Regions from separate parts of the Massilia sp. R2A-15 genome, predicted to be linked through region 3. Evidence: predicted binding sites of a transcription regulator. Region 3 holds the regulator's gene; each other region holds the start of a gene.
The links. The regulator FNR, encoded in region 3, switches genes on or off when oxygen is low (the NO sensors DNR and NnrR bind a similar motif). The targets are predictions, from matches to a motif close to TTGATNNNNATCAA.
Positions count from the first base shown of each region.

Region 1 (7,556 bases), 200 kb from region 3:
GTGGAAGTCCGCCGAGCGCGCGTCCGACGCCGCCGACGCACTTGGCTTGACCGCGCACCGCCTGAAGGCGATGGGCCTGATCGACAAGATCATCAACGAACCGCTGGGCGGCGCCCACCGCGATCCGAAGCAGATGGGCGTCATGCTCAAGCGCGCGCTGGCCGATTCGCTGCGCCAGTTCCAGGGCATGAAGACTAAGGACTTGCTGGAAGCGCGTCATCAGAAGCTGATGAGCTACGGTAAATTCAAAGAAACCATGCCGGCAGAAGAGTGAGCCGGCAGCAAGCCGGGTGTCTCCCGGACACGTTCGCGCGGGCGCTCGACGCCCTGCGCGGGCAAACTTCCCCCCATGACGTCGTTCCTGCGAAGGCAGGAACCCATGCTAAGTCCGCGGACCCCCAGCTCGTCGTTCCTGCGCAGGCAGGAACCCATGCCGAGTCCGCGGCCCCCCAGCTCGTCGTTCCTGCGCAGGCAGGAACCCATGCTGAGTCTGAACATAGTCAGCATGGGTTCCTGCCTGCGCAGGAACGACATGCAATAGCTATCGCCCTCAGTGGCGGCCTGGACTCTTCGGCGCTGCTGCACCTCGCGCACGCCTACGCGCGCGAGCATGGCCTGGCGCTGTTCGCCTTCCACGTCCACCACGGCCTGAGCCCCAACGCTGACGCCTGGCTGGCGCATTGCCGCGACAGCTGCGCCGCGCTCGGCGTAACCTTCGACGAACGCCACGTCACGCTCACCAAAGGCAAGACCGGCGTGGAAGCCGCGGCACGCAAGCTGCGCTACGCCGCGCTCGGCGCCATGTGCGCGCAGCACGGCGTGCGCCTCATGCTGACCGCGCACCACCTCGACGACCAGGCCGAAACCGTGCTGCTGCAATTGCTGCGCGGTTCCGGAACGGCCGGCCTGTCCGGCATGGACGCGGCCAACAGCGCGCCCGAACTGCTCGGCAATCCCGATTTGGTGATGGCGCGGCCGTTGCTGCCGGTGTCGCGCGAGGCGCTCGAGGCGTACGTGAAAGCGTACGACATCGCCTATATCGACGACGAATCGAACACCGACCCGCGCTACGCCCGCAACGCCCTGCGACTGCAGGTGATGCCTGCGCTGGCGCAGGCGTTCCCCGGCTTCCAGGAACGCTTCGCGCGTAGCGCCGCGCACGCCCAGTCGGCGCAGCGCATGCTGACCGAACTGGCGGCGCAGGACTTGGCCGGCTGCCTCATCGATGACACCATCGACGTCGCCAAGCTGCGCGCCATGAGCATCGACCGCGTCCAGAACTTGCTGCGCCACTGGTTCGCCACGCGCGCGCTGCGCATGCCGTCGACCGCCTGGCTGGCCGAGATGGTGACCCAGTTGGTGGAAGCGCGGCCGGATGCTCAACTGCTCGTCACGCACCCCGACTGCCACATCCGCCGCCATCGTGACCGCCTGCACATCACCCCAAAGCTCGAAGACTTGGCCGGCATGCGCGACCCGGACGACGAAGGCGTCATCGTCCGCCATGCCCAGGCGTTCAAATGGCAAGGTGAAAGCGAAATCGCGTTTCCAGATTACGGCGGCACGCTGTATTTCGACGCGGCGGAGCAGGGCATCGACTCCGCCTGGCTGCGCGCGCAAGCGCTGCAGATCGACTTCCGCAAGGGCGGCGAAAAGCTCAAGCTGGCCGCCAACCGTCCCACGCGCAGCCTGAAGTATCACTACCAGGCCTGCGACGTCCCTGCGTGGGAGCGCACGCGCCTGCCGATCGTCAGCGCCGGCAAGGACCTGCTGTTCGCCGCCGGCATCGGCATGGATTGCCACCATCTCGGGAGCGGTCCCGGCATCGCTTTGCGCTGGAAAAGCGACCTCTCCAGCTAACATTCGAAAAGCGCATTACCATATACCCATAAGGTATAGGTTTTGGCTTGTTCTTTTGCATAGCAGCATGTAGAGTAAAGCCCTCTTTTTTATTCATCCTAGAGCGGAAACAGCACCCAAATGGCTTTAATTGTCCACAAATACGGCGGTACGTCGATGGGATCGACGGAACGCATCAAGAACGTCGCCGCGCGGGTCGCCAAGTGGCACGATGCCGGCCACAAGATTGTCGTGGTGCCGTCGGCGATGTCCGGCGAGACCAATCGCCTGATCGGGCTGGCCAGGGAAATCATGGGGCAGCCGGATCCCCGCGAGCTGGACATGATCTGCTCGACCGGCGAACAAGTGTCGGTGGGCCTGCTGGCGATGGCGCTGCTGGCGATCGGCAAGGACGCCGTTTCCTACGCCGGCTGGCAGGTCGCGATCAAGACCGACTCCTCGTTCACCAAGGCGCGCATCCAGTCGATCGACGACGCCAAGGTGCGTGCCGACCTCGACTCCGGCAAGATCGTCATCATCACCGGCTTCCAGGGCGTGGACGAAGAAGGCAATATCTCGACCCTGGGCCGCGGCGGTTCGGACACTTCGGCGGTGGCGATCGCCGCCGCGATGAAGGCCGACGAATGCCTCATTTACACCGACGTTGACGGCGTGTACACGACCGATCCGCGTGTGGTGTCGGAGGCGCGCAGGCTCAAGACGGTGACGTTCGAAGAGATGCTGGAAATGGCCTCGCTGGGATCGAAAGTGCTGCAAAGCCGCTCGGTCGAGTTCGCGGGCAATTACCGCGTGCCGACGCGCGTGCTGTCGTCGCTGACCGATCCCCTGATGCCGCTCGAAGAAGAAGCCAATTCGGGCACCCTGATTTCGTTTGAGGAAGATACAAATATGGAACAAGCCGTCATTTCCGGCATCGCCTTCAACCGCGATGAAGCCAAGATCACGATCCTGGGCGTGTCCGACAAGCCGGGCGTGGCGTACCACATCCTGGGGCCGGTCGCCGATGCCAACATCGAAGTCGACATGATCATCCAGAACCAGTCGGTGGACGGCAAGACCGACTTCACCTTCACCGTCTCGCGCGGCGACTATCAGCGGGCGATGGGCGTGCTGGAAGGCGTCAAGACCGACATCGGCGCGGCCAGCGTCACGGGCGACGCAAAGGTGTCGAAAGTATCGGTGGTGGGCGTGGGGATGCGCAGCCACGTGGGCGTGGCCTCGCAGATGTTCCGCACGCTGTCGGAAGAGGGCATCAACATCCTGATGATCTCGACCTCCGAGATCAAAATTTCGGTGCTGATCGACGAAAAATACATGGAGTTGGCGGTGCGCGCGCTGCACAAGGCCTTCGATCTGGAAAAAGAGTAACTTTTTCGAAAAAAATGGGCGGGTTCCATTGACCAAACCCGCTCTCAACCGGTACCATTGCGGACTTCTGATCTAGCGAAGGTTTTGCTGGATGGGAAAGGAGACGTGGCCGAGTGGCCGAAGGCACATCCCTGCTAAGGATGCATACGGCTTATACCTGTATCGTGGGTTCGAATCCCACCGTCTCCGCCAGATTCAAGAAAAAAGCTCCCTCCTGGGAGCTTTTTTTTCGCCTTTTATTCGCGTCATTCGGCGCTGCGTAACCGACCCTCACGCTCAGGCGCTGACGACATCCCAATGTATTAGCACAACACCGCCGCCGTCTGCCCAACAGCCATGGCGCCAAGCCGCTCGCATTTGATATGCAGCAAAGGTTTTTTTGCGCTATCACAGCATAGTGAGTGAAACCATGGCCCAAGGGGAAATCCATGCAACTCCAATTCCTCGGCGCGACCGGCACGGTGACCGGGTCGAAATACCTGCTCACTTCAGGGAAGGCGCGGATTCTCATCGATTGCGGCTTGTTCCAAGGCTATAAACAGCTGCGCCTGCGCAACTGGGCGCCCCTGCCCATCGCGCCGTCCGAGATCGATGCGGTGGTGCTCACCCATGCCCATCTGGATCACAGCGGCTACTTGCCTCTGTTGGTGAAAAACGGCTTCCGCGGCAAGATCCTCAGCAGCGTGGCGACCTTCGACCTATGCAAGATCCTGCTGCCGGACAGCGGCCACCTGCTCGAAGAGGAGGCCAACTACGCTAACCGACACGGCTTCTCGAAGCATGCCCCGGCCTTGCCGCTCTACTCCGAAGCCGACGCTCTGCGCGCGCTGAAGCTGTTCGCGCCAGTCGAGTTTGGCAAGCGCTTCAAGATTGCCGGCGATCTGAGCGGAACGATGGCACTCGCCGGCCACATCCTGGGCGCGGCCATCGTGACGATCGGCGACGGCCCCCGCACCATCACATTTTCCGGCGACCTTGGGCGGCTGCACGATCCGATCATGGTCGCCCCCGCACCGATGGCGCCGTCAGACTACCTGGTGGTCGAGTCCACCTACGGCGACAAACACCACGATCCGACCGATCCGGCCATCCTGCTCGCAAAGGTAATTCGCGAAACCGCCAGGCGGGCCGGGGTGACCATCATTCCGTCCTTCGCCGTGGGCCGCGCGCAGTCATTGCTGCACTACATCGCCGAGCTCAAACGCAAGGGCGAGATCCCGGCCGTGCTGCCGGTCTACCTGAACAGCCCGATGGCGGTCGATGCGACCGCACTCTACGAGCGGCACTTGAAGGAGCACCGGCTGTCGCGCGCCCAGTGCGAGCAGATGCACCACGCTGCAACGATCGTCAACAGCGTCGAAGAATCGATTGCGCTGAACGAGCGGCGCGGGCCGATGGTGATCATTTCCGCCAGCGGCATGGCCACCGGCGGGCGGGTGCTGCACCATCTGAAGGCATTCGCATCGGATCCGCGCAACACCATCCTGTTCGCGGGATTCCAGGCGGGCGGCACGCGCGGCGCGGCCATGGTCGCCGGCGTGGACGCGATCAAGATCCACGGCGCCTACGTGCCCGTGCGCGCGCAGGTGGCGCAAATCGACAATCTCTCGGCGCATGCCGACGCCGACGAAATCCTCACCTGGCTCGGACATGCCGAAGCTCCGCCCAAGCGCACCTTCATCGTGCACGGCGAGCCGGCGGCGGCGGACGCCCTGCGCAAGCGCATCGAGGAAGAGCTGCACTGGAATTGCGAGGTTCCCGAGTACCTGGAACAGGTCGAACTGCCATGAGCACCGGAGACGCCGGGGCGTCGCGCGCCGTCGCCGCCGACAGCCTGCGCCTGCGCCGCCTGGGCATCGATACTTACCAGGAGCTGGTGGTGTACTTGCGGAGCAACTGCCAGATCATCAAGTCCGAGGGCTTCGAGGCGAAGTCGCGTGTCGAGGTCAGGCGCGGCGCGACCCATATCGTCGCCACCGTCAACGTGGTGCATTTTTCGCTGCTCGCCGATGACGAAATCGGCCTGTCGGAGGCCGCCTGGCGGGCCCTCGGCGGCATCGACGGCGAACTTGTGCAGCTGGCCCATCCCGAACCATTGAAATCGTTTTCCGCGGTGCGCGCAAAAATCTACGGCCGCCCGCTAGGCACCGATGCGGCCGGCGCGATCGTGCATGACATCGTGGCCGGCCGCTATGCCGACATCGAACTGGCGGCGCTGATCACGGCCTGCTCGGGCAACCGCATGGACCCGGCCGAAACCATCGCCATGACCAGCGCGATGGTGCAGAGCGGCGCCCACCTGCGCTGGGATTCGCGCGTGGTCGTCGACAAGCACTGTGTCGGCGGCTTGCCGGGAAACCGGACCACCTTGCTGGTCGTGCCCATCGCGGCCGCGTGCGGATTGACGATTCCGAAGACGTCCTCGCGCGCCATCACGTCGCCGGCCGGCACCGCGGACACCATGGAAACGCTGGCCCCCGTCAATCTGGACCTGGCCACCATGCGGCGCGTGGTCGGGCGCGAGGGCGGCTGCATCGCGTGGGGAGGGGCCATTTCGCTCAGCCCGGCCGACGACCTTCTGATCCGCGTCGAGCGCCCGCTCAGCCTCGACAGCGATGGCTTGCTGGTCGCGTCGGTCCTGTCGAAGAAAATTGCGGCCGGATCGACCCATGTCCTGATCGATATTCCGTTTGGCCGAAGCGCGAAGGTGCGTTCGGCGGAGGCGGCGCGCGCGATCGGGGAGCGCATGCGGCTGGTCGGCGACGCGCTCGGCATTGCGGTGCAGGTCGTGCTGACCGACGGCTCGCAACCGGTTGGCTGCGGCATTGGTCCCGCACTCGAGGCCTGGGACGTGCTGCGGATTTTGAAGAACGAAGCCGGCGCCCCTGATGACCTGCGCCAGCGCGCATTGACGCTGGCCGCCGGGGTGCTGGAAATGGGCGGGGCTGCGCCGGCGGGCGAGGGGATGGCGATGGCGCGGGAAGTGCTCGAGAACGGGGCGGCGTGGACGAAATTCCAAGGCATCTGCGATGCCCAGGGCGGAATGCGGACGCCGCCGCGTGCGCGCTTCACGCATGTCGTCGAGGCGCTGCACAGCGGTACCGTGGTGGCCATCGACAACCGCAGACTGGCGCTGGCGGCCAAGCTGGCCGGCGCGCCGAAAGCGGCAGCGGCCGGCATCGCCTTTCACGCGCCGCTCGGCAGCGTGGTTGGCGCCGGGCAGGCATTGTTCACGCTGCATGCCGAGTCGTCTGGCGAACTCGCCTACGCGCTGGCCTACGCGCGCGCCCAGGACAACCTGGTGTCAATACAGGAAATGTGATCTGGCTGGGCAACACGCCGCCAGGATTAATTTCTCATTGACACCGGCTGGCGAATGGATGACCCTCTTGTTTTGCTTTTATTTTCATTCCCGGTGTGAAGGAGAATTGATGTCCGAACTCAAAGTGAATTGCTTCGCCGTGTCGCTCGATGGCTTCGGCGCGGGCCCGAATCAGAGCCTGCAAAATCCAATGGGAGAGGGGGGCGGCGGGCTGCATCAGTGGTTCCGCGGCACCCGCACATTCCAGCGCATGATGGGCGACGAATCCAAAGGAACGGACGGTCCGGACGAGGACTTTGCCGCCCGTGGTTTCGAGAACGTCGGCGCCTGGATCCTGGGCCGCAACATGTTCGGCCCGGTGCGCGGACCATGGCCGGACGACGAATGGAAGGGCTGGTGGGGAGATGAGCCGCCGTACCACGTCCCCGTGTTCGTGCTGACCCACTATCCCCGCGCTCCGCTGGAGATGAAGGGTGGCACGACCTTCTACTTTGTCACCGACGGCATCGAGTCCGCCTACGCGCAAGCCATTCGCGCCGCAAACGGCAAGGACGTGCGTCTGGGCGGTGGCGTGGCGACCGTCCGCGAGTTTCTGCAGGCCGGCCTGGTCGACGAGATGCATCTGGCAATCTCCCCGGTGTTGCTGGGATCCGGTGAATCATTGTTCGCAGGACTGGATCTGCACACCATGGGATTCCGCTGCGTCGAACACGTGCCGACCCAATTGGCAACGCACGTCGTGCTGCGGAAGAAGTAAGCCGTCCAGCGGGCTAGCGCAACCGTGCGCTCGCTCGAATCCGCTTGCTGGAGTATGCTGAGATGGAATCAGCCGGGCGCCTCGCGCCGATGACAGCTAGCAAGCCGGGCCTGCCGCAGCACAGGCCTGGCGCCTCCGACAACGCGGATGGAACCCACACACGATCCATGGTGGCTGGCGCCGCAGCCGCAACCAACGGCTGAGCAAGCGGCCGGCTTGTCGCAGGCCGAGGCGGCGCTGCGGCTCGCC
Region 1 covers NZ_CP131935.1:1,356,141-1,363,696, forward strand. The annotation lists gene Q4S45_RS06220 (acetyl-CoA carboxylase carboxyltransferase subunit alpha) at 1-274, shown strand, start outside; gene tilS (tRNA lysidine(34) synthetase TilS) at 514-1,860, shown strand; gene Q4S45_RS06230 (aspartate kinase) at 1,981-3,228, shown strand; tRNA gene Q4S45_RS06235 (tRNA-Ser) at 3,328-3,420, shown strand; gene Q4S45_RS06240 (MBL fold metallo-hydrolase RNA specificity domain-containing protein) at 3,657-5,018, shown strand; gene Q4S45_RS06245 (thymidine phosphorylase family protein) at 5,015-6,550, shown strand; gene Q4S45_RS06250 (dihydrofolate reductase family protein) at 6,660-7,307, shown strand; gene mgtA (magnesium-translocating P-type ATPase) at 7,455-7,556, shown strand, end outside.
Region 1: Q4S45_RS06240 (MBL fold metallo-hydrolase RNA specificity domain-containing protein) is a predicted target of FNR. The motif match lies at 3,586-3,599, and genes of this name have one in related genera.

Region 2 (7,556 bases), 1.3 Mb from region 3:
TCGTCCTCCGGCACACTCCACCGCGACCAGCAAGGCCAAGGTCCAGCAGGGCAAGGCTGAATTCAGCCCAACCCAGCTGATCCGCAAGCCGGTGTTCTGGGTCATGTACCTGATCTTCGTGCTGGTTGCCGCCGGCGGCCTGATGGCTACCGCGCAAATGGGTCCGATCGCCAAGGACTTCGCGATCGACGGCGTCAAGTTCAACGTCATGGGCATGGTCCTGCCGGCACTGACCTTCGCCCTGGCGATCGACCGTGTGCTCAACGGCCTGACCCGTCCATTCTTCGGCTGGGTGTCGGACCAGATCGGCCGCGAAAAGACCATGTTCATCGCTTTCGCGCTGGAAGCGGTCGGCATCCTGGCCCTGTACTACTACGGCCGTGACCCGATCATGTTCGTGATCCTGACCGGCATCGTGTTCTTCGCCTGGGGTGAGATCTACTCGCTGTTCCCTGCGACGTCGGCCGACACCTTCGGCACCAAGTACGCCGCCGGCAACGCTGGCCTGCTCTACACCGCGAAAGGCACCGCATCGATCTTCGTGCCGATCTCGTCGGTCATCATGGCCGCCACTGGCAGCTGGGAATCGGTGTTCTTCATCGGTTGCGGCATGAACGCCCTGGCCGCGATCCTGGCCTGGTTCGTCCTGAAGCCGATGCGCGCCAAGTTCATGGCAGAGGCGGTTACCCCTGCCGAGCAGGGCGCCGTTGAAATCGCTACCGCAGCACGCATGGCCAACTAAGCAAGACGAGGCGCCGGCCATCCCCGGCCGGCGCCCTCCCGACGACCAATCCGGCGCATTACGAGGTAAGCAAAATGATGATCAAACGCTGGATTCGCTTCCATCACATGGACGCGGTGTGCTTCGGCACGCTCGAAGGCGAGAAGATCCGGGTGTACGAGGGCGACATGTTCAACGCTCCCGAGCCGACCGGCAAATCGATGCACGTCAACGAAGTACAGATGCTCGCGCCTGTGGTGCCGGGCAAGATCCTGGCGATGTGGAACAACTTCCATGCGCTGGGCAAGAAGCTGGGACTGGAGCCTCCTCCCGAGCCGCTCTACCTGATCAAGACCCCGAACTCATTGCTCGCGCCAGGCGGCACGATCCGCAAGCCGCTGTGCGACGGCAAGGTGGTGTTCGAAGGCGAGCTGGCGATCGTGATCGGCAAGACCTGTTTCGACGTCAGCGAGGAAGAAGCGCCGCAGTACGTGTTCGGCTTCACCTGCGCGAACGACGTGACGGTGGCCGACATCATCAACCGCGATCCGACGTTCGCGCAGTGGTGCCGGGCCAAGGGCTTCGACACCTTCTGCCCGCTCGGGCCGGTGATCGCGACGGGACTTGACCCGGCGATGCTGGTGGTGCGCACCATCCACAACAACGAAGTGCGGCAGGACTACCCGGTGAATGACATGGTGTTCTCCGTGGCCCAGCTGGTGAGCAAGATTTCGAAAGACATGACTTTAAATCCGGGCGACGTCCTGTTGTGCGGGACGTCGGTCGGCGTGGGCTCCATGCGACCAGGAAGTACGATCGAAGTCGAGATCGATGGCATAGGCAAGCTCAAAAACCGGTTCGAGTAAACTAGGTGGGAGCACGTCATGAAGATAGCAGTGATCGGAGCTGGGGCAATCGGTGGTTATGTCGGCGCTAAGCTGGCACTGGCCGGCGAGGATGTGACGTTCATCGTCAGGGGCGCCAACCTGGAGGCAATTCGCGCCAGGGGAATCAAGCTGATCGAGAACGACGGAACGGAAAAGGTGGCGCCACACGTCAAGGCCACCGACAACTACGCGCAGGCGGGTGTGCAAGAGCTGGTGATCCTGGCGCTGAAAGCACACCAGGTCGACGCCGTCGCCGACGAGGTGTCGAAACTGATGGGCCCGGACACGGTGGTGGTGACCATGCAGAACGGCATCCCGTTCTGGTATTTCCACCGCCACGGCGGGCCGTTCGAAGGACATACGGTGCACAGCGTGGACGCGAGCGGCAACCTGGCGAGCAAGATCGCGCCAGCGCGCATTCTCGGCTGCGTGGTGTATCCGGCGGCGGAACTGATTGCGCCGGGCGTGATCCAGCATGTCGAGGGGGAGCGCTTCCCGCTGGGCGAGCTGGACGGGTCGATCAGCCCGAGGGCGCAGGCGATTTCCGAAGTGTTCCAGCATGCCGGCCTGAAGGCGCCGGTCCTGGACAACATCCGGGCCGAAATCTGGCTCAAGCTGTGGGGCAACGTCTGCTTCAATCCGATCAGCGCGCTGTCGCATTCGACGCTGGTCGATATCTGCCAGTATCCGCTGGCGCGGGAGCTGGCCGCGGAAATGATGCTCGAAGCGCAGGCGGTTGCCGCCAAGCTGGGAATATCGTTCCGCGTCACGCTGGACCGCCGCATCGAAGGCGCCGAGAAGGTCGGCAAGCACAAGACGTCGATGCTGCAGGATGTGGAGGCGGGGCGCGGGCCGGAGATCGACGCGCTGGTGGGGTCGGTGGTGGAGCTGGGCAAGCTGACCGGCACGCCGACGCCGCACATCGACTCGGCCTACGCGCTGGTCAAGCTGCTCGAGCGCACCATGAGCGAGGAGCACGGCGGCGTGAAGCTCGTGCCGGCGTAAGTACTGTCGGGGTCTGGTCCTGCGGACCTGACCCCATCTTCAGCAATCGGGAAAAACAAAACCCACCGCATGCGGTGGGTTTTTCATTTGCTGCCGGCGAGAGTTACAGGCCGTAAGCGTAAGCTGCGTCCGACTTGTCGCCGCCGGTTTCGGCGTCGAGCTGTTCGCGCAGGTTGAGCATGAAGAAGGCGCCAATCAGCGCAGCGAACGAGAAGGTCGAGCCGGTAGGTGCGGTAGCGGTGATGGTCGTCATGTCAAGCTCCTGAAGGTTTGTTGAATTCGATAGAGATGAGTCTACGGAAGACTGTCGAATCGATCCAATTTCGAGTTCTGATATGGGATATCACTCGACGAGATGCCAGCAAGACCGGAATGCGTTTTCGGTCGCTGCAAAAAACAAAACCCACCGCATGCGGTGGGTTTTTCATTGCGCCGCGCTGATTCCGCGGCATCGCTGTTTCAGCGGGAATTACAGGCCGTAGGCGTAAGCTGCGTCCGACTTGTCGCCGCCGGTTTCGGCGTCGAGTTCTTCACGCAGGTTGACCATGAACAGGGCGCCGATCAGCGAAGCGAACGAGAAGGTCGGTGCTGGGTAGGTCGAGCCGGCTGGTGCGGTGGTGGTGATGGTGGACATGTGCATCTCCTGAAAGTTGGTGGAATTCGATAGGTGAAATTCTACGGAAGACCTTCGAAGCAATCCAATTTCAAGTTCTGATATGAGGTATACGCGTTGCGAATATTGCCTATGACAAACCGGGCTTTTCGCGCGTTCTCTTTTTTTTGTTTGGGGGGCACTTTTTCAGCACCAGTCCCCGCCATTCTCAGATTTTTCCTTGATTCTTCAGGCGCGACAGCGTTTCCGGCGACAGGTTCAGGTAGGACGCCAGTTCCTTCTTCGGCAGCCGCTCGAACAGTTCCGGATACTTGCGCATGAAGCGGTGCACGCGGCCAGGCGCGTCGAGCAGGTGCAGCGTGATGGTGTGCGCCATGATCGAGCTCATCAGGTTCATCACCTCGTATTCAAACGCGGCCTTGACCGTGCTGTGGCTCTCGAGGAAGTTGACCCACTGCTGCAGCGGCATGCGCGCCACGCGCGCCTTGGTCACGCAGACGATGCTGTACGGCGTCGGCGTGTGCAGGCGCCACGCCGCATAACTGGTTTCGATGTCGCGTTCGGCAGGAAAGCGCAGGATCATCTCCTTCGCTTCCTGGTTGGTCACTACGCGCTTGAGAATGCCGTCGAGCACGAAATACTGCTCCATGTCATGCACGCCCTGGTTGAGCAGCAGGTCGCCTTTCTGGTGGTTCTCCACCGTCAGGTAAGGCTCGAGCGCCTCCATCTCGCTGTCGCGCAATTCTTTCAGCACGACATTCTGCTTCAGCTGGACGCGAATAATGTTTCGCTCGGGATGGTTTGCGACTAACGTCATGAGAGATTCACTACCTAATTTCACAAGAGCCGACATCATGCGGCGAAAATTGACCTCGGTCAATGAGAGATATCAGAGCGACTCGCTATAGTGGGCGCACTAAAAGACGGGCTGCACATCGACTCAGATCGAAGCTTGTACTGACAGTCAAACCGCAGCACCTTATCGAATTACTGGAGGAGACATCTCATCATGACAGACACCACGCAAGCACAAGAAATGACCGACGGTTTCCATCTGGTCATCGATGCCCTCAAGCACAACGACATCGACACGATCTTCGGCCTGGTCGGCATTCCGATCACCGACCTGTGCCGCCTGGCCCAAGCCCAGGGCATGAAATTCATCGGTTTCCGCCACGAGCAACACGCAGGCAACGCTGCCGCGATTGCCGGCTACATGACCAAGAAACCAGGCATCTGCATGACCGTGTCGGCTCCAGGCTTCCTGAACGGCCTGACCGCACTTGCCAATGCTACCACTAACTGCTTCCCGATGATTTTGATCTCGGGCTCGTCCGAGCGTGAAATCGTCGACCTGCAGCAGGGCGACTACGAAGAGATGGACCAGCTGAACGCCGCCAAGCCATACTGCAAGGCCGCCTACCGCATCAACAAGGCCGAAGACATCGGCATCGGCATCGCCCGCGCCATCCGCTCGGCCGTCTCGGGCCGTCCAGGTGGCGTCTACCTCGACCTGCCGGCCCAGCTGCTGGCCCAGACCCTCGACGCCGCCCACGGCAAGCGTTCGCTGGTCAAGGTGGTCGATGCCGCTCCTGCCCAGCTGCCTGCGCCCGACTCGGTCCAGCGCGCACTGGACGTGCTGAAAGGCGCCAAGAAGCCGCTGATCCTGCTGGGCAAGGGCGCAGCCTACGCTCAGGCCGACGCCGACATCCGCGCGCTGGTCGAGAAATCGGGCATTCCTTACCTGCCGATGTCGATGGCCAAGGGCCTGCTGCCTGACACCCACGCGCAGTCCGCATCGGCGGCCCGCTCGTTCGTGCTGGCCGAAGCCGACGTGGTCCTGCTGATCGGCGCGCGCCTGAACTGGCTGCTGTCGCACGGCAAGGGCAAGACCTGGGGCGCGATTCCGAAGAAATTCATCCAGATCGACATCTCGCCGACCGAGATCGACAGCAACGTGGCGATCGCCGCACCGCTGATCGGCGACATCGGCTCCTGCGTGCAGGCACTGGTCAAGGGCATCGACGCCGGCGGCTACCAGAAGCCGTCGGCCGAGTGGACCGGCGCGATCGCCGAGCGCAAGGACAAGAACCTGACCAAGATGGCCGCGACGCTGGAGCAGAATCCATCGCCGATGAACTTCCACAGCGCGCTGCGCGTGATCCGCGACGTCGTCAAGGCCAATCCGGAGATCAACATCGTCAACGAAGGCGCCAACACGCTGGACTACGCACGTTCGATCGTCGACATGTACCAGCCACGCAAGCGTTTCGACTCGGGCACCTGGGGCATCATGGGCATCGGCATGGGCTTTGCGATTGGCGCGGCCGTCATCTCCAAGAAGCCGGTGATCGCGATCGAAGGCGACAGCGCATTCGGCTTCTCGGGCATGGAACTGGAAACCATCTGCCGCTACGACCTGCCGGTCATCACGGTCGTGTTCAACAACAACGGCGTGTACAAGGGCACCGATCCTAACCTGAACCCGAACGACCCGAAAGACGTGCCGGTCACTTCCTTCGTCAAGGGCGCGCGTTACGACAAGATGATCGAAGCGTTCGGCGGCATCGGCTACAACGTCGAGACCCCGGAAGAGCTGGACAAGGCGCTGAAGGAAGCGCTCGCTTCGGGCAAGCCGACCCTGATCAACGCGGTGATCGACCCGAACGCAGGCACCGAGTCGGGCCGCCTGACCAACCTGAATCCGCAAAGCGGCAAGAAATAATTAAAAGCGGCACCCACGAATACTTAAGGAGAACAGCATGAGCAACAAACCGTTGGAAGGCATCAAGATCATCGACTTCACCCACGTCCAGGCAGGACCGGCTTGCACCCAGATGCTGGCATGGTTCGGCGCCGACGTGGTCAAGGTCGAGCGCCCAGGCGCGGGCGACGTGACCCGTTCGCAGCTGCGCGACATCCCTGGCGTCGATGCCCTGTACTTCACTATGCTCAACAGCAACAAGAAGTCGCTGACCCTCGACACCAAGACCCCGGCCGGCAAGGAAATCCTGACCAAGCTGATCAAGGAATCGGACGTGCTGGTCGAGAACTTCGGTCCTGGCGCACTGGACCGCATGGGCTTCACCTGGGAACACATCCATGAACTGAATCCTGGCATGATCGTCGCATCGGTCAAGGGCTTCTCGGATGGCCACCACTACGAAGACCTGAAAGTGTACGAGAACGTGGCGCAGTGCGCAGGCGGCGCCGCATCGACCACGGGCTTCGACGACGGTCCTCCAACCATCTCGGCTGCCGCGCTGGGCGACTCGAACACCGGCATGCACCTGGCCATCGGCATCCTGACCGCACTGCGCGGCCGCGACAAGACCGGCCAGGGCCAGAAGGTGGCCGTGTCGATGCAGGACTCCGTGCTGAACCTGTGCCGCGTGAAGCTGCGCGACCAGCAGCGCCTGGACCGCGTCGGCTACCTGGAAGAGTATCCACAGTACCCGCACGGCAAGTTCGACGACTTCGTGCCACGCGGCGGCAATGCCGGCGGCGGCGGCCAGCCAGGCTGGGTTCTGAAGTGCAAGGGCTGGGAAACCGATCCGAACGCGTACATCTACTTCACCATCCAGGGCCACGCCTGGGAGCCGATCACGCGCGCCATCGGCAAGCCTGAGTGGGCCAACGATCCGGCCTACATGACCGCGGCGGCACGCCAGGACAAGATCTTCGACATCTTCGCGACGATCGAAGAGTGGCTCAAGGACAAGACCAAGTACGAAGCGGTCGACATCCTGCGCAAGTTCGACATCCCATGCGCGCCTGTCATGACGATGAAGGAACTGCTGAACGATCCGTCGCTGCGCGCCAGCGGCACGATCGCCGAAGTGCAGCACAAGGAACGCGGTTCGTACTTCACCGTCGGCAGCCCGATCAAATTCTCGGACACCAAGGTCGAGATCACCGGTTCGCCGCTGCTGGGCGAGCACACCGATGAAGTGCTGGAAGGCCTCGGCTACACCCAGGCACAGATCGCTGCCCTGCACGAGCAGAAGGTAGTGTAAGGATCAGGGCGGCGCCAGCCGCCGTTGATTGCAGGCGGCGCACTGTGGCATCATGCTGCGGCGCGCCGTTTTTTATTCCTTCAGCAGAAAAGGAGCTTGCATGAGCACCAGTATCGATTTCAACCAGTTCGTCGGCGCCCTCGGCGACGGCGTCATCGTGTGCGACGCCGGCGGTGCGATCACCGTCTGGAATGCGGCGGCCACGCGCATCTTCGGCTTCACCGAAGCGGACGCGATCGGCAAATCGCTCGACATCATCATTCCCGAGCGCCAGCGCCAACGGCACTGGGACGGCTATCACAAGACGATGGCCA
Region 2 covers NZ_CP131935.1:2,811,347-2,818,902, reverse strand. The annotation lists gene oxlT (oxalate/formate MFS antiporter) at 1-742, shown strand, start outside; gene Q4S45_RS13035 (fumarylacetoacetate hydrolase family protein) at 820-1,587, shown strand; gene Q4S45_RS13030 (2-dehydropantoate 2-reductase) at 1,606-2,613, shown strand; gene Q4S45_RS13025 (hypothetical protein) at 2,717-2,866, opposite strand; gene Q4S45_RS13020 (hypothetical protein) at 3,083-3,247, opposite strand; gene Q4S45_RS13015 (Crp/Fnr family transcriptional regulator) at 3,435-4,043, opposite strand; gene oxc (oxalyl-CoA decarboxylase) at 4,236-5,951, shown strand; gene frc (formyl-CoA transferase) at 5,989-7,242, shown strand; gene Q4S45_RS13000 (PAS domain-containing protein) at 7,343-7,556, shown strand, end outside.
Region 2: oxc (oxalyl-CoA decarboxylase) is a predicted target of FNR. The motif match lies at 4,093-4,106, and genes of this name have one in related genera.

Region 3 (7,556 bases):
CGTCACCAACACGCGCGGTCTGAGCTTCGGCAGGTTCGCTCCGCCCACCACCGGCACCGGCACCATCATCATGAGCACCGCGGGGGTGCGCACCAAGACCGGCGGCGTCATGCTGTTGTCGGGCGGCACCATCACCTCGGCCTCCTACAGCCTGACCGAATCCGGCGCGGGCAAGTCGCTGCAGTTCACCACGATCACCTTGCCCACCAGTATCTCGCTCACCAGCGGCGCCAATTCCATGACGCTGAACAACTTTGTCAGCGATCCTCCGAACACCGTGCTTGGCACCGGAAAAACGACCGTACTGGTCGGCGCTACCCTGAACGTCAACGCAAATCAGGCGCCCGGAAATTACTCCGGCACCTATAGCATAACTGTCAATTACCAGTAATGCCGAGTATAGTGACCGCAGTAAAGGAGTCAGCAATGCAATTTTCCATCCCAACCCCCTGCCGGTTCCGCCGCCTGGCGTTCGCTTTCCTCACGGCCCTGCTGTTGCTTCCGCAAGCCGCCCTGGCCGACCTGATGCTCTACCCAACCCGCCTGGTATTCGAAAAGAACACCCGCACCGCGCAGGTCGACCTGATCAACAACGGCAGCGAGCCGACCACCTACCGCATCAGCGTGGTCAACCAGCGCATGGGCGAAGACGGCCAGTTCCTGCCGGTCGACACCCCGGTCCCGGGCGAACTGTTCGCCAACGACATGGTGCAGTTCTCGCCGCGCCAGGTGACCCTGCAGCCCGGCTCCAGCCAGACCGTGCGGGTGATGATCCGCAAGCCGGCCAGCCTGGCCCCGGGCGAATACCGCTCGCACCTGCATTTCGAGAAAATGCCCGAACCGCGCGGCGCCAACAGCGTCGAGCCCGGCGTCAAGGACAAGGAAATCGGCATCGTGCTGACCGCGCTGGTGGGCGCCTCGATCCCGGTGATCGTGCGCCACGAGGTCGAGCCGGCCACCGTGAGCCTGTCGCACCTGGAACTGCTCAAGGCGCCGGCCGCGCCCCAGCCGACCCTGGCACTGCAATTCGACCGCGCCGGCAACAGCTCGGTGTACGGCGACCTGGCCGTCGGCTTCACGCCGAACGGCGGCGCCGAGAAAATCATCGCGCGCGCCAACGGCCTGGCGGTCTACAACCCCAATCCGCTGCGCCGCGCGAAGCTCCCCCTGCAGGTGCCGGCCGGCGTGGTGCTGGCGCACGGCACCTTGCGCGTGACCTACAGCGCGCGTCCCGAAGCGGGCGGCGCCGTGCTGGCCGAAGGCACCCTGCCCCTGCCCTGACCCGCCAGCGGCGACGGCGCGTCCGCCCGGGCGCGCCGCATTCCTGAAGTGCGGGTGAAATAGCCTCATTCTCCCCCGATGGCGCGAACGCGGAATGACGAATAATCATTCCGTGATCACCCAATTGGCATTTATCCGAAAACTGTTCGTGACCCTGCTGGCCCTGCTGCTGGCGGCGGGCGCGTTCGCGCAGGGTTTCGGGCCGCAACCGAAGGACGCGCCGAACCTGGTGCTGCTCGAAGTGCGGCTGGACGAGCACTCGCTGTCCGACTCGCTGACGGCCTACCAGTTCGGCGACGACGTCTTCCTGCCGCTGGGCGAACTGTCCAAGCTGCTCACGATCGCCATCCGCACCCAGCCGGCCGAGGGCCGCGCCAGCGGCTACATCCTCGACGAGCAGCGCGGCTTCAGCCTGGACGTGATCCAGCGCGAAGTGAACGTGAACAACCAGCGCGAAGTGCTCGACCGCGCCAAGGTCAAGCTGCAGGCCGACGACATCTACGTCGCCAGCCGCGTGCTGTCACGCTGGCTGCCGGTCGATCTCGATGTGGAGATGTCGAGCCTGACCCTGCGCGTGAAGCCGCGCGAAAAGCTGCCGCTGCAGGCCGGCCTCGAACGCAAGGAACGCGGCAAGCGTGGCGCCGCGCGCGGCGAGTACGTCGATCCGGACTTCCCGCGCGTGGCAACCCCTTACCGCAAGTTCGACACGCCGTTCATCGACCAGACCCTGGGCGCGGACGTGCGTCACGGCGGCGCCGCCAGCCAGACCAGCGCCACCTACACCGCCTACCTGACCGGCGACCTGGCCGGCCTGGAAGCGGAGCTGTACGCCAACCGCAACCTGCGCGAGGGCGCCACCGACCTGCGCTGGTCGCTCGGGCGCAACGACCCGGACGCGCGCCTGCTCGGCCCCCTGCGCGCGCGCACCGCGATGATCGGCAGCGTGCCGGCTCCCGGCGTGGCCAACATCGCCGTCAGCAGCGCCACCGGCGATGGCGCCACCCTCTCCAACCGGCCGCTGAACCAGCCCAACCGCTTCGACCGCCACAGCCTGCAGGGCGACCTGCCGCCGGGCTGGGACGTCGAGCTGTACTTCAACGATGGCCTGGTGGCGTTCCAGCAGTCGCGCCCGGACGGCAAGTACAGTTTCGCCGACCTGCCGCTGGTGTACGGCGCCAACGAATTCCGGCTGGTGTTCCACGGTCCGCTCGGCCAGCTGCGCGTCGAGCGCCAGAGCTTCCTGCTCGAGCAGTCGATGATCGCGCCCGGCCAGGCCTACTACAGCATGACGCGCCAGCGCGACGAGTCCGGCCACGCGCGCTCGGTGGCGCAGTTCGACTGGGGCCTGACGCGCCAGCTCAGCGCCAACGGCGGCCTGGTGCGCCTGGCGCAGGACGGCAAGGACAAGCGCTTCGCCAACCTGGGCCTGCACGGCTATCTCAATTCCTACATCGTCAGCGCCGACCTGGCCACCTCGGACGGCGGCGGCCAGCTGGCCCAGGTCGCGCTCAAGACCCAGCTCTTCGGCCTGTCGGTCGGCGCCAGCCACGCCGAACTCAAGGACTTCTCCAGCGAACTGTACCTGCCTTCACGCGACCCGATCCGCTCGCGCGACGAGCTGCAGCTCGACGGCTCGCTACCGGCCGGCGCCGGCGCGCGCCTGCCGGTGTCGCTCCAGGTGCAGCGCGACCGGCTGGCGTCGGACGCCCAGAACATCGAGCTGTCCGGGCGCGTCTCGGCCTACAAGTTCGGCACCTCGGTGACCAACGCCCTGCGCTGGCAGTCGCACAGCGGCGTCAAGACGGCCGACGGCTTGCTGCAGGCGAGCCGCCGCGTGGCCGGCATCGGCGTCAGCGGCCAGCTGCAGTACAACATCGAGCCGCACCTGTCCACCTCGACCCTGGCAATCTCCGCCGACAAATATCTCGACGACGGCTACCTGCTCAACGTCGGCGTGCAGCGCGGCTTCCAGCAGCCGGAATACCGCATCACGGCGGGCATGAACAAGAGCCTGGGCAGTTTCGGCCTGGGCGTGAACGGCTATTATTCGAGCCGCGGCGAGTACGGCGTGGGCGTCCAGCTGTTCGTCGCGATGGGCCTCGATCCGCGCCGCGGGCGCTGGATCACCGAGGCCCAGCCGATGGCGCCGACCGGCGCCGCCTCGGTGCGCGTGTTCCTCGACAAGAACCAGAACGGCGTGATGGATCCGGGCGAGCAGCCGCTCGAGGGCGCCGGCTTCACCGTCAACGGCGGCGGCACCCTGGCGCGCACGGGCCCCGACGGCATCGCCTACCTGAACCGCCTGCCGGTCAAGCAAAACGTCGACATCGGCTTCGACGTGACGACGCTGGAAGACCCGCAGCTTGCCGCGCAGCAGAAGGGTTTTCGCGTCGTGCCGCGGCCGGGCAAGGTCAGCCAGCTCGACTTCGCCGTCAGCGTCACCGGCGAGATCGACGGCACCACCTATATGCTGGTGGGTGGCGAACGGCGCGCCGTCGGCTCCCTCGAGCTCGAATTGGTCGACGCCAGTCACAAGGTCGTCGGCACCGCCAGGAGCGCCTCGGACGGCTACTTCGTCATGTCCAGCGTGTTGCCGGGCAATTACATCCTGCGCCTGTCGAAAGAGCAGCTCAAGCGGCTCGACCTGAGCGACATGGGCATGCACCTGATCACCATTTCCCCGGACGGAAACTTCGTCAACGGCCGCGAACTGTACGTCGAGGCCAACCCGAAGTAAGGCGCGCCGCCGGCCGCCCGGCGCGGGTATGATCGAGTCAGCACGAAGGCCTTGACATCAACCCGGAGGAACCCGCCCATGGATCGCCGCCCCGCACGCTGGACCGCGCTCGCCCTCGCCTGCCTGCTGCTGGCGGCCTGCAAGGACAAGCACGATCCGCTCAAGCCGACTGTCGCGCAGCCGGCCGTCGCCGCGTCCGCCGCGTCCGCGTAGGCGCGGATTGCCGCTTCCCGCACTTGTCGGTGCGCGACAGGGTAAACTGTTGCCGTTTTCGTCCATTACCAGGTGCTACCCATGTCGTTTGTCTCCCTCGGCCTGATCGACCCGCTCGTCCGTACCCTCGCCGAACTCGGCTACGAAACGCCGACGCCGGTGCAGGCGCAGGCCGTTCCGGCCGTGCTGGCCGGCCGCGACGTCATGGCCGCCGCCCAGACCGGCACCGGCAAGACCGCCGCCTTCGCGCTGCCGATCCTGCAGAAGCTGACAATGGAAGGCACGAAAGTCGCGTCCAACTCGGTGCGCGCGCTGGTGCTGGTGCCGACCCGCGAACTGGCCGAACAGGTCCATCAGAGCTTCCTTGCGTACGGCGCCAGCCTGCCGCTGCGCACCCACGTCGCATACGGCGGCGTGAGCATCAACCCGCAGATGATGAAGCTGCGCAAAGGACTCGACCTGCTGGTCGCCACGCCCGGGCGCCTGCTCGACCTGCACCGCCAGAACGCGGTGAAATTCGACCAGGTGCGGACGCTGGTGCTCGACGAAGCGGACCGCATGCTCGACCTGGGTTTTGCGCGCGAACTCGATGCCGTGTTCGCCGCCCTGCCCGCGCGCCGCCAGACCCTGCTCTTTTCCGCCACCTTCTCCGACGAGATCCGCGCGATGGCCGGCAAGCTGCTGCGCGACCCGCTCAGTATCGAAGTCAGCCCGCGCAACACGACCGTGAAAGCGATCGCCCAGTGGATCGTCCCGGTGGACAAGAAGCGCAAGCCCGAGCTGTTCATGCACCTGCTGAAGAAGAAGCGCTGGGGCCAGGTGCTGGTGTTCGTCAAGACCCGCAAGGGCGTGGACCAGCTGGTCGACACCCTGCAGGCGCACGGCGTGGCGGCCGACTCGATCCACGGCGACAAGCCGCAGCCGGCGCGCCTGCGCGCGCTCGAGCGCTTCAAGGCCGGCGAAGCGCGCATCCTGGTCGCCACCGACGTCGCCGCCCGCGGGCTGGACATCGACGACCTGCCGCTGGTGGTCAACTTCGACCTGCCGATCGTCGCCGAGGACTACGTGCACCGCACCGGCCGCACCGGGCGCGCCGGCGCCTCGGGCGAAGCGGTGTCGCTGGTGTGCGCCGACGAAGTGGTGCAGCTGGCCGCCATCGAGGTACTGACCAAGCAAACCTTGCAGCGCGTCGACGAGCCGGGATTCGAACCGGACCACCGGGTGCCCGTCACCAATACCCGCGGAGAAGTGGTGAAAAAGCCGAAAAAGCCGAAGAAGCCCAAGGGCGACGCCAGGGTCACCGAAATCGACGTGCGCTTCGCCCGCCGTTGATTGCTCAACAATTTGGCAGGGCCCCGCCCCGGGGCTTATAATGGGGATTATGGAACACCCTCTCCCCCACCTCGCCCCCGTGCACTTCAACATGCACGCGCTCAAGGCCAGCTGCTCGGCGTGCAGCATGCATCAGCTTTGCCTGCCGATGGGCCTGGACGCGGTGGACATCACGCGCCTCGACGACGTGATCGGCAAGCGCCGCAGGGTCGCGCGCGACGAGCGCCTGTACCAGATGGGCCAGCCGTTTCGCAACCTGTACGCGATCCGCTTCGGCCATTTCAAGACCTACCAGATCAACGCGGCCGGCGAGCAGCAGATCACCGGCTTCCAGATGGCCGGCGAGTTGCTGGGCATGGACGCCATCAGCGGCGACCGCCACCACTGCGACGCGGTGGCGCTGGAAGACAGCGAGGTGTGCGAGATTCCGTTTGCCGACCTGGAAGACCTGTTCGCCCATGTGCCGACGCTGCTACGCCACTTCCACCGCATCATGAGCCAGGAAATCACCCGCGAGCAGAACGTCATGCTCCTGCTTGGCAATATGCGCGCCGAACAGCGCTTCGCGGTATTCCTGATCAATCTGTCGGCGCGCTACGCCGCGCGCGGCTACTCGGCCACCAGCTTCCAGCTGCGCATGTCGCGCGAGGACATCGGCAACTACCTCGGCCTGACCATCGAAAGCATCAGCCGCCTGCTGTCGCGCTTCAAGAAGCAGGGCCTGGTCCGGGTCGACAAGCGCGAAGTCACCCTGCTCGAACCGGCGCTGCTCAAGGCAATGGCCGCCGGCACCGAGCAGTGCCACCCCATGTCGTAAGCCGGGGTCTGGTCCCGCGGACCTGACCCCAAGTTGAGAATCTCGACGACAGCGCGATTGCACCGGTATTTTCGATAATCTGTGGCGAAATCAAAATGGGGTCAGGTCCGCAGGACCTGACCCGCCATGGGTTAAAACGGCGGATCGCCTTCGGGCGTAAAGGCCAGGTAGCACGTCAGCATGCTCGCCAGCGCGCACAGGGTCCAGAACAGGAAAAAGCCGATGCCGTAGATCGCCATCGGCGCCAGTCCCGTCTCCTCCAGGCGAACCAGTTCGGCTGGATCGAACAGCGCAAAGAAGCAGCCCTCGGCCAGCGCCGCCGCCAGGAACGACGGCCACAGCACGATCATCGCGACCCGCTTCATCGGGCCTCCGGCGCGTCGGCCAGGATCTCCACGCCCTGCCGGCGCGGCCAGCTCCAGCTGCGCGCCAGCCGCCACTCCCGCCGCGAACCCTCCACCACCACCTGCCAGTGCGCCCGCTCGAGCATCGGCAGGGCCAGCGAAAAATGCCCTGCGGCGTCGGGCGTCGCCAGCAGCCGCAGGTCCTTGGCCGGCTGGGTCGGATGCGCCAAATAGATGTAGATCGGCGCCGCCAGCGGCGCGCCGGCGCTGCGGATGCTGCCCGACAGCGTCGCGCTGGCCGGATCGTAGCGCGCCTCGAACGCAAGCTGCAGCGCGGTCGCCGCGCGGTCGCGCCGCAGGTCCTGGTTGATCGCCTTGCCCTGCTTGTAGTAGTCGTCGACCACCATCGCGTCGGGCCGGGTGGTCGCCAGGTAGCCGGCGAAGGCGCCGCCCACCAGCACGAAGGCGGGGCCGAACATCAGCAGCCACGGCCAGCGGTGGGTGTACCAGGGCGCCGCGCCGGCGCCGGCGAGCGGAAGTGAAGCGCTGTGCATGGGTGTCTCCTTCTTCTTCATTGTTTGGGCACGATGAAAACGGCCTTCTCCGTCACTGCCAGGCCCGGATCGTCCACGGCCGTCAGGCCGAATTCTATCCGGTTCGATCCTGTTTTGGCGCCTTCTCGCGGCGCCTGCACGCGCACCGCGACGGCGCGCGCGCTGGCGCCGTCGAGCTTCGTCATGTCGGTGGTGGCAAGCCGGATCGACGGCAGGCCGGACACCGAGATGCGGAAGGTGTGGGCCGTCTCCGCGGTGTTCATCACCTGCAGCCGGTA
Region 3 covers NZ_CP131935.1:1,553,460-1,561,015, reverse strand. The annotation lists gene Q4S45_RS07075 (DUF4402 domain-containing protein) at 1-391, shown strand, start outside; gene Q4S45_RS07070 (molecular chaperone) at 427-1,281, shown strand; gene Q4S45_RS07065 (collagen binding domain-containing protein) at 1,376-4,018, shown strand; gene Q4S45_RS07060 (hypothetical protein) at 4,097-4,231, shown strand; gene Q4S45_RS07055 (DEAD/DEAH box helicase) at 4,313-5,563, shown strand; gene fnr (fumarate/nitrate reduction transcriptional regulator Fnr) at 5,613-6,380, shown strand; gene Q4S45_RS07045 (hypothetical protein) at 6,512-6,745, opposite strand; gene Q4S45_RS07040 (FixH family protein) at 6,742-7,278, opposite strand; gene ccoG (cytochrome c oxidase accessory protein CcoG) at 7,296-7,556, opposite strand, start outside.

Region 4 (7,556 bases), 1.4 Mb from region 3:
GTGCTGCCACTGTTTTCCATGACCCTCGCCGCAGCGCCTGCCCAGGCCCAGCAATACAACACCTCCGAGCGGGCCTACGTGCCCGTGATCCGGGGCTTTAATGTCGACGAAGTGCGCCGCATTACGCCTGGCGTAGAACTGAACTTCGACGTCTACGGCACGCCAGGCGGCCGCGTCTACCTGCAGATCGCCGGCGCCCGCCGCGGCCTGCAGTTGACCGAAACCGCGCCGGGCCAGTATGAAGGCACCTACACGGTCGGCACCCGCGACCGCATCGCCGCCAACAGCGCGGTGACGGCCAACCTGCGCGTCGGCAATCAGGTGACCACCGGCGTGCTGAGCGAATCGCTGGTGCGTGGTTATGGCCGCCATGACGTTCCGGGTCGCGGCGACCTGGCCGACATGCCGCGCGTCGAGCGTTTCGACGTGGCGCCGGAATCGGACCTGCGTCCGGGCAACGAGCTGAACTTCCATCTGCACGGCACGCCGGGCGCCAAGGTCGAGATGGCGATCTCGGGCACACGCGGCGTGTTCTTCATGCCGGAAGTGCGTCCGGGCGACTATGAAGGTTCCTACGTCATTCGCCGCGGCGACCACCTGATGCCGACCACCCCGGTCACCGCCACCATGCGCCTGAACGGCCGCGTGGCGACCGCAACGCTGAACAAGCCGCTGCTGATGGCCGGCGCGGCGCCGCTGACGTCGGACGCCCGCGTCGTGCGCTACTGCACCAACTGCGCAACGGTCGAGGCGATCAACGTGATCGAAGTGAACGGCGAAGGCAACTACATCGGCACGCTGGGCGGCGCAGTGGTCGGCGGCCTGCTGGGCAGCCAGGTGGGCGGCGGCAGCGGCCGTACGGCGGCCGAAGTGGCCGGTGCACTGGGTGGCGCCTATGCCGGCCGCAACATCGAGCGCAACAATGCGCGCCAGACCCGTCACTTCGAAGTGGTGATCCGCTTCGCCAACGGCGGCACCCAGACCGTGCAGTACGCTAACGATCCTGGCCTGCGTGTCGGCGAAAAGGTGAAAGTCAACGACGGCGTGCTCACGCGCGACAACTGATCCTCGTCAGTGATCGCCCGAAGCCGGTCCCGCAAGGGCCGGCTTTTTTCATTAGAATGAGGATCGCTCACCGTTCGAGGGATCCATGCGCAGCCTTTCATTCAAGCAGGTGGACGTTTTCACCAACGTCCGATTCATGGGCAATCCGGTTGCCGTGGTGCTCGAAGGCGAGGGCCTCTCCGGCATCCAGATGCAGCGGATCGCCAACTGGACCAACCTGTCCGAGACCACCTTCGTGCTGCCCGCCACCGAGGCCGGCGCCGACTACCGGCTGCGCATCTTCACCCCGAACGCCGAACTGCCGTTCGCCGGCCATCCGACCATCGGCACCGCGCATGCGCTGATCGAGTCCGGCGCCGTGCAGCCGAAAGACGGCGTGCTGGTGCAGCAGTGCGCGGCCGGCTTGGTCAGGCTTGAAGTGTCGGCCGAGGCGGGCGGCGAGCGCTGGATTGCCTTCGACCTGCCGGCCGCCAGGTTCACGTCCCTGTCGGCCGACCATGTCGGGGAGCTCGAGATGATCCTCGGCGCCTCGCTGGAACGGGAGCCGCCGCCGAAGATCGTCGATGTCGGTCCGCGCTGGCTGACCGTGCAGCTCGAGTCGGCCGAAGCGGTGCTGGCGCTGCAGCCCGATATGGCGCGCATGAAGGCGCACGATCTGCGGATCGGCATCACCGGCATCGTGGTGTTCGGTGAATACCCGGCCGGCCACTGCGCCCGCATCGAAGTGCGCGCCTTCGTGCCGGCGCACGGCATCGATGAAGATCCCGTGTGCGGCAGCGGCAATGGCGCGGTCGGCGCCTTCATCCGTGACAGCGGCCAGGTGCACCATTTCGGCAGCGACTTCATCGCCGCCGAGGGCGTGGTGGTGGGCCGGGCCGGCGTGGTGCGGCTGTCGGTATCGCCCGGCCGCATCCGGGTCGCCGGCAAGGCGGTCACCTGCATCGAGGGGAGCCTTCGGGTCTGACGGCAGAAACAAAAAACCCGCCATGCGGCGGGTGAAAAGGGGTTCGGGGGACGGTCAGGCCGTCGTGGCGAGGACCTGGTCGTCGCCCGGCGTGTCGGCTTCGACCTTCTGCTTGGCGGCGGTGGCCTGCTTGGTGCGCGAACGCGAAGGCGGCAGCCGGCGCAGCGTCTTGAGCGCCTCGGCGTCCTTGATGCCGATGGTGCGCTGGTCCACCGTGATCAGGCCGATTTCGTTGAACGCCGACAGCGTGCGGCTGACCGTTTCGAGCGTCAGGCCCAGGTAGCTGCCGATCTCGTGGCGCGTCATGCGCAGGTTGAACAGTTTGCTCGAGTAGCCCATCGCGGCGAAGCGGTCGGCCAGCGACACCAGGAAGCGCGCCACCCGCGCTTCGGCCGACAGGGCGCCGAGCATGCCGATCATGGCCTGCTCGCGCACCAGTTCCCGGCTCATCACGCCGTACATCACGTTTTCCAGTTCCTGGTGCACGCGCCCGAGCGCGGTCAGCTTCTTGAACGGCAGCAGGATCAGGTCGCAGTCCGACAGCGCCACCGCTTCCGAGGCGTAGTGGCGGGTGTGGATGCCGTCCACGCCCAGCATGTCGCCCTTCATCGGGAAGGAGAGCACCTGCTCGTTGCCGAATTCGTCGATCAGCACCGTCTTGAGGAAGCCGGAGTTGACGATGTACAAGGTGTCGAAGGCCTGGCCGATGGTGTGCACGCGCTGGCCGGTCTTGAACTGGACGTGCTGGAACAGCAATTCTTCGGTGTTGACCGACACCGCGGCGGTGATGTGAAGCAAGTCGCAGACTTCTTTCAGGTTTGACCACAGCCGTCCTTGTCGCTGGCGGCCAGCTTCCATCGGAGACGAGTGCATGTTCGGCGAGGAAGTGGAACGTGGTTCTGACGTTTGCGTGGACATTATTCTCATCTCCATGTGAAGGAACTTTTAGTTTCAGGCTGCAGGCGATCACAAGTGGGAACATCGATCGAGTAACCGCCGGGACCGGTGCTTCAACAGTGATGGAACAGTGCGCTGGGCCAAACTCACGTAAATGAAAATTACCGCGAGCAAGTCGGATCGCTGAATTCAGTATGCCAACACGAGTTCGGCATGGATATCAGCGAACACTGAATCTGACGGTAGGAAGGGGCGCGAGAGTGTAGGAGAACTCTTACGTCGGCAACGAATCGCCAGAGTGAAAACAGCTGGATGGGCGGAATTGCCAATCGGGGTAATAGGAAACTGCTAGGTACCAACTACGCGACACGAATGGCACGAAATCTCCAGGCCATGGTCTAAATCTTTTGGCCGTTTCAGGTTTTGAAAGGCGACAAGAGGCGGTGCGCGACTGCGTACTGCACCATTTCGGACAGCGACGTCATTCCCATCTTCTGCATGATACGCGTCTTGTGGGTACTTACGGTTTTCACCGACAGGTGCAGGCTGTTGGCAATTTCGGTGATCGACTTGCCGCCCACCAGCAGCGAAAACACTTCGAATTCCCGGTCCGACAGTTGCTTGTGCAGCAATTGCTCGTTCGGCGTCATGATATTCAACGCCAGTTGTTCGGCCACTTCGGTGCTGATGTAGGGCCGGCCCGACGCCACCTTGCGGATCGCGCCGACCAGCTGGGTGCCCGCGCTTTCCTTGGTCAGGTAGCCCTGGGCGCCGGCGCGGATCGCCCGCACCGCATACTGCTCTTCCTCGTGCATGGTCAGGATCAGCATTGCCAGCTTCGGCGATTCGCTCTTGATCTGGCGGATCAGGTCGACGCCGCTGCGCCCCGGCATCGACAGGTCGAGCAGCAGCAGGTCGAAGCCGCCCTGGCGCACGTGCGCGAGCACTTCGAAACCATTGATGGCCTCGCCGACGATATCGATGTCGGCGGCGCCGTCGAGGATGCGCTTGAGTCCTTCGCGCATGATCGTGTGGTCGTCAGCAATGACAATACGGATCATAAGGTCGCCATATAGATAAGAGGGTTGCCGCAGCTTCGGGCCTGGCGTACATCCAAGCGTACGTCCATCCTGCGTCCGGGCGCAATACCGTAAATGATAGGTTGACGAAACGGCGATCGTGCACTACGCGCCCGGTTCCTTGATAAGACGGTGCACCAGCACCGGCTTCTGGGTATGCGACAGCACCTTGTTGGTGACGCTTCCGAGCAACAGTTGACCCCAGCCGCTGCGTCCGTGCGAGCCCATGAAGATCAGGTCGCAGCCGCGTTCCTCGGCCACCTCGACGATCTTCAGCGCCGCCGAGTCGGCGAACGCGGTCATCGCGTTGTGCACCAGGCCGCACTTGGCCGCTTCGGCCTCGATCGGCGCGGTGTGCTCGGCGCCGGTGCGCTCCATGGTCTCGACGTATTCTTCCTCGATCGGGTAGGAGGGCGGGATGATTTCCACGTACACCGGATACTGGTACTCGGGCGCCACGAACAGCACCAGCACCTCGGCGCCCATCTGCTGGGCGAATTTGACCCCGGCGCAGGCGGTGTGCTTCGATACCGCCGAACCATCAGTCGTGATCAGAATTTTCCGGTACATGCTGTGCTCCTCCGACAAGAGATGTCATTTTGTATTGTAGTTGGGGTTTGGCCTATTGTAAGAACGCACACGATTGATCTTGCTCAACAGTGAACTCTCGGCGCTTCCTGCCGGCCCCGTGCGTACCGCCGGCGCGACGAAATACAACACTTCTTCGCTCAAAAGTGTTGCTATCACGCGATTTGGTTGGCATCGCGATAAGTTCCCCCATTGAAATCAATCAAGCCTTGCGCCGGGAGATTTACCAACGGCAACTACGCTGCTAAACTCGTGGCAACGCGGATCGAGCTCCGCTTCCGCTTTGCCCGGACCCCGCACAGCCCCACCCCGACACCGCAATAGATCATTGCAAATTAGCAAATTATGGAGAAGCAGGTATGACCAACGCCGCTGATGATTTCGACGCACTATTCGACGAGGTGTCCGCGCAGCGCGACGCCGCGCCGGTAGCGCCGGCTGCCGCCGCGCCAGTCCCGGCAGCGGCCGCGGAAGACGACCTGGAGGCACTGTTCGATCAGGTCGCCGCCGCGCGTCCGCCCGAGCCCGCCGCCGCCGCGCCTGTCGCTGGCGAGGCCGATGCCGCGCCGGCCGACGCCGCCGGCGCCAACAATCCGATGTTCGAGCGCCTCGGCGGCATCGTGCGCCTGCTGCACGACTCGCTGCGCGAGCTGGGCTACGACAAGGCCCTGACCGAAGCGTCGTCGCAGATCGTCGACGCCCAGGACCGCCTGGAATACGTCGCCACCCTGACCGAGCAGGCCGCCAACAAGGTGCTCAACACCCTCGACGACGGCATGCCGGCGCAGGACGTGCTGGCGAAGCAGGCCAAGGAAATGGAAACGCGCTGGGCCGAGCTGTTCGACGGCAAGCTGTCGATCGACCAGTTCAAGGCGCTGGCCGGCGACTCGCGCCAGTTCGCCCAGGCCGTGACCGCCGCGACCGACGCCGAAAAGGCCCGCCTGCTCGACATCATGATGGCCCAGGACTTCCAGGACATCACCGGCCAGCTGATCAAGAAAGTGGTCGCGATCACCAAGACCGTCGAGCACGACCTCGCCCAGCTGCTGCGCGACAACGCGCCGCCGGCGGTGCGCGAAAAGCTCGCCGCCGCCAAGCCGGCGCTGATGTCCGGCCCGTCCGTGCCGTCGATGGCGCTGGACCAGGATAATGTCGACGACCTTCTTGCCGATCTGGGGTTCTGATGGACGATATGCTCAAGGATTTCGTCGTCGAGGCGATGGATCTGGCGGTCAACGTGGAAGAGCACCTGCTGCGGCTCGAGCGCGATCCCGACAACAAGGAAACGCTCAACGCGGTGTTCCGCTCCTTTCACACGATCAAAGGCGGCGCCGGCTTCATGAACCTGACGGCGATGGTGGCCGCCTGCCACCTCACCGAAAACCTGTTCGACGCGCTGCGCAACGGCGCCGCGCCGGTCACCCCGCTGGCCATCGAGGCCGCGCTGCAGGCGTCGGGCTTTGTCGCCGACCAGCTCACCGACCTGAATAACGGCGCCGCGCCCGAGCAGCTGGCGTCGATGCCGGACTCGCTCGAACGCATCCTGGTCGACGCCATCGAAGGCAAGGAAAACGTGCCGGCCAAGGCTGCGCCTGCGCCAGTCGCGGCGCCGGCCCCAGTCGCCGCCGCTGTCGTCACCGCTCCGGGCCCGGATGGCCTGGACTGGGAGGCGATGTACATGGCGGTGGTGCCGGCAGGGACTTACACCCCGGCGGTCAGCAAGCGCGATGAGGCGGTCGCCGCCGCGCGCGCCGCCGCGGTGGAAGCGGCGCCGCTGTCGGCCGCCGCCGCCGCGGCCAAGCAGGCCTGGGACGGCACCGAGCGCCGCGAAGAAAAAGTGCAGGAGTTCCGCGCCGCCTCAGCGCCGGCCAAGGAAGACTCGATTCGCGTCGACGCCGTCAAGCTCGACGCGCTGCTCGAAGTGGCCGGCGAATCGGTGCAGGCCGCGAACCAGGCGGCAGTGCTGCTCGAGCGCCTGTCGCAATTCAAATTCGACGGTCCCGCCGCCAGCCTGATGGCGACCCTGACCGAAACGCTGGAACGCGCCTCGCGCTACTCCGCCGAACTGCAGCGCGCCACCCTGGCGACCCGCATGCAGCCGGTCGGCCGCCTGTTCCAGAAATTCCCGCGCCTGGTGCGCGAGCTGGCGAAAGACCTCGGCAAGGACGTCGAGCTGACCATCGAAGGCGCCGAGACCGAAGTGGACCGCGTCGTCGTCGACAGCCTGTACGACCCGCTGGTGCACATGCTGCGCAATGCGCTCGATCACGGCGTCGAGTCGCCCGAGCAGCGCGTCGCCACCGGCAAGCCGGCCAAGGCCTACATCTCGCTCAAGGCATGGCAGGAAGCGAACAGCGTCATGATCGTGCTGCAGGACGACGGCAAGGGCATGGACCCGGCCGCGCTGCGCAAGAAGGCCTTCGAAAAAGGCCTGATCAACGAGAACGGCGCCCCGAGCGACGAAGAAGCCTACCAGCTGGTGTTCCTGCCGGGCTTCTCGACCAAGGAGCAGGCCACCTCTGTGTCGGGCCGCGGCGTCGGCATGGACGTGGTGAAGACCGCGGTGGAAAAGAACCGCGGTGCGATCCATATCGAATCCTCGCTCGGCCACGGCACCAAGTTCGCGATCCGCCTGCCGATCGAACTGTCGATCGTGCCGACCATGCTGGTGTCGACTTCCGGCGCCGCGCTGGCCCTGCCGATGGCGGTGGTCCAGCGCGTGGTCGAACTGCCCGACACCTTCATGAACGTCGGCGGCGCCCCGGTGCTGAAGGACCAGGGCCGTCCGCTGCCGGTGCGCTCGCTGGCCGGCGCGCTCGGCTACGAGGCGTGCTCGGAGAAGGTCGGCATCGTCGTCGCCGCGCCGCAGCCGTACATCCTCGCGGTCGCCGCGGTGGACGGCACCGCCGACCTGGTGATCAAGCCGATGACCGCCATTTCGGTCGAAGGCATCACCGGCACCG
Region 4 covers NZ_CP131935.1:2,939,334-2,946,889, reverse strand. The annotation lists gene Q4S45_RS13615 (glycine zipper 2TM domain-containing protein) at 19-1,065, shown strand; gene Q4S45_RS13610 (PhzF family phenazine biosynthesis protein) at 1,151-2,029, shown strand; gene Q4S45_RS13605 (Crp/Fnr family transcriptional regulator) at 2,084-2,887, opposite strand; gene Q4S45_RS13600 (response regulator transcription factor) at 3,343-3,987, opposite strand; gene Q4S45_RS13595 (universal stress protein) at 4,111-4,575, opposite strand; gene Q4S45_RS13590 (protein phosphatase CheZ) at 4,953-5,777, shown strand; gene Q4S45_RS13585 (chemotaxis protein CheA) at 5,777-7,556, shown strand, end outside.
Region 4: Q4S45_RS13595 (universal stress protein) is a predicted target of FNR. The motif match lies at 4,649-4,662, and genes of this name have one in related genera.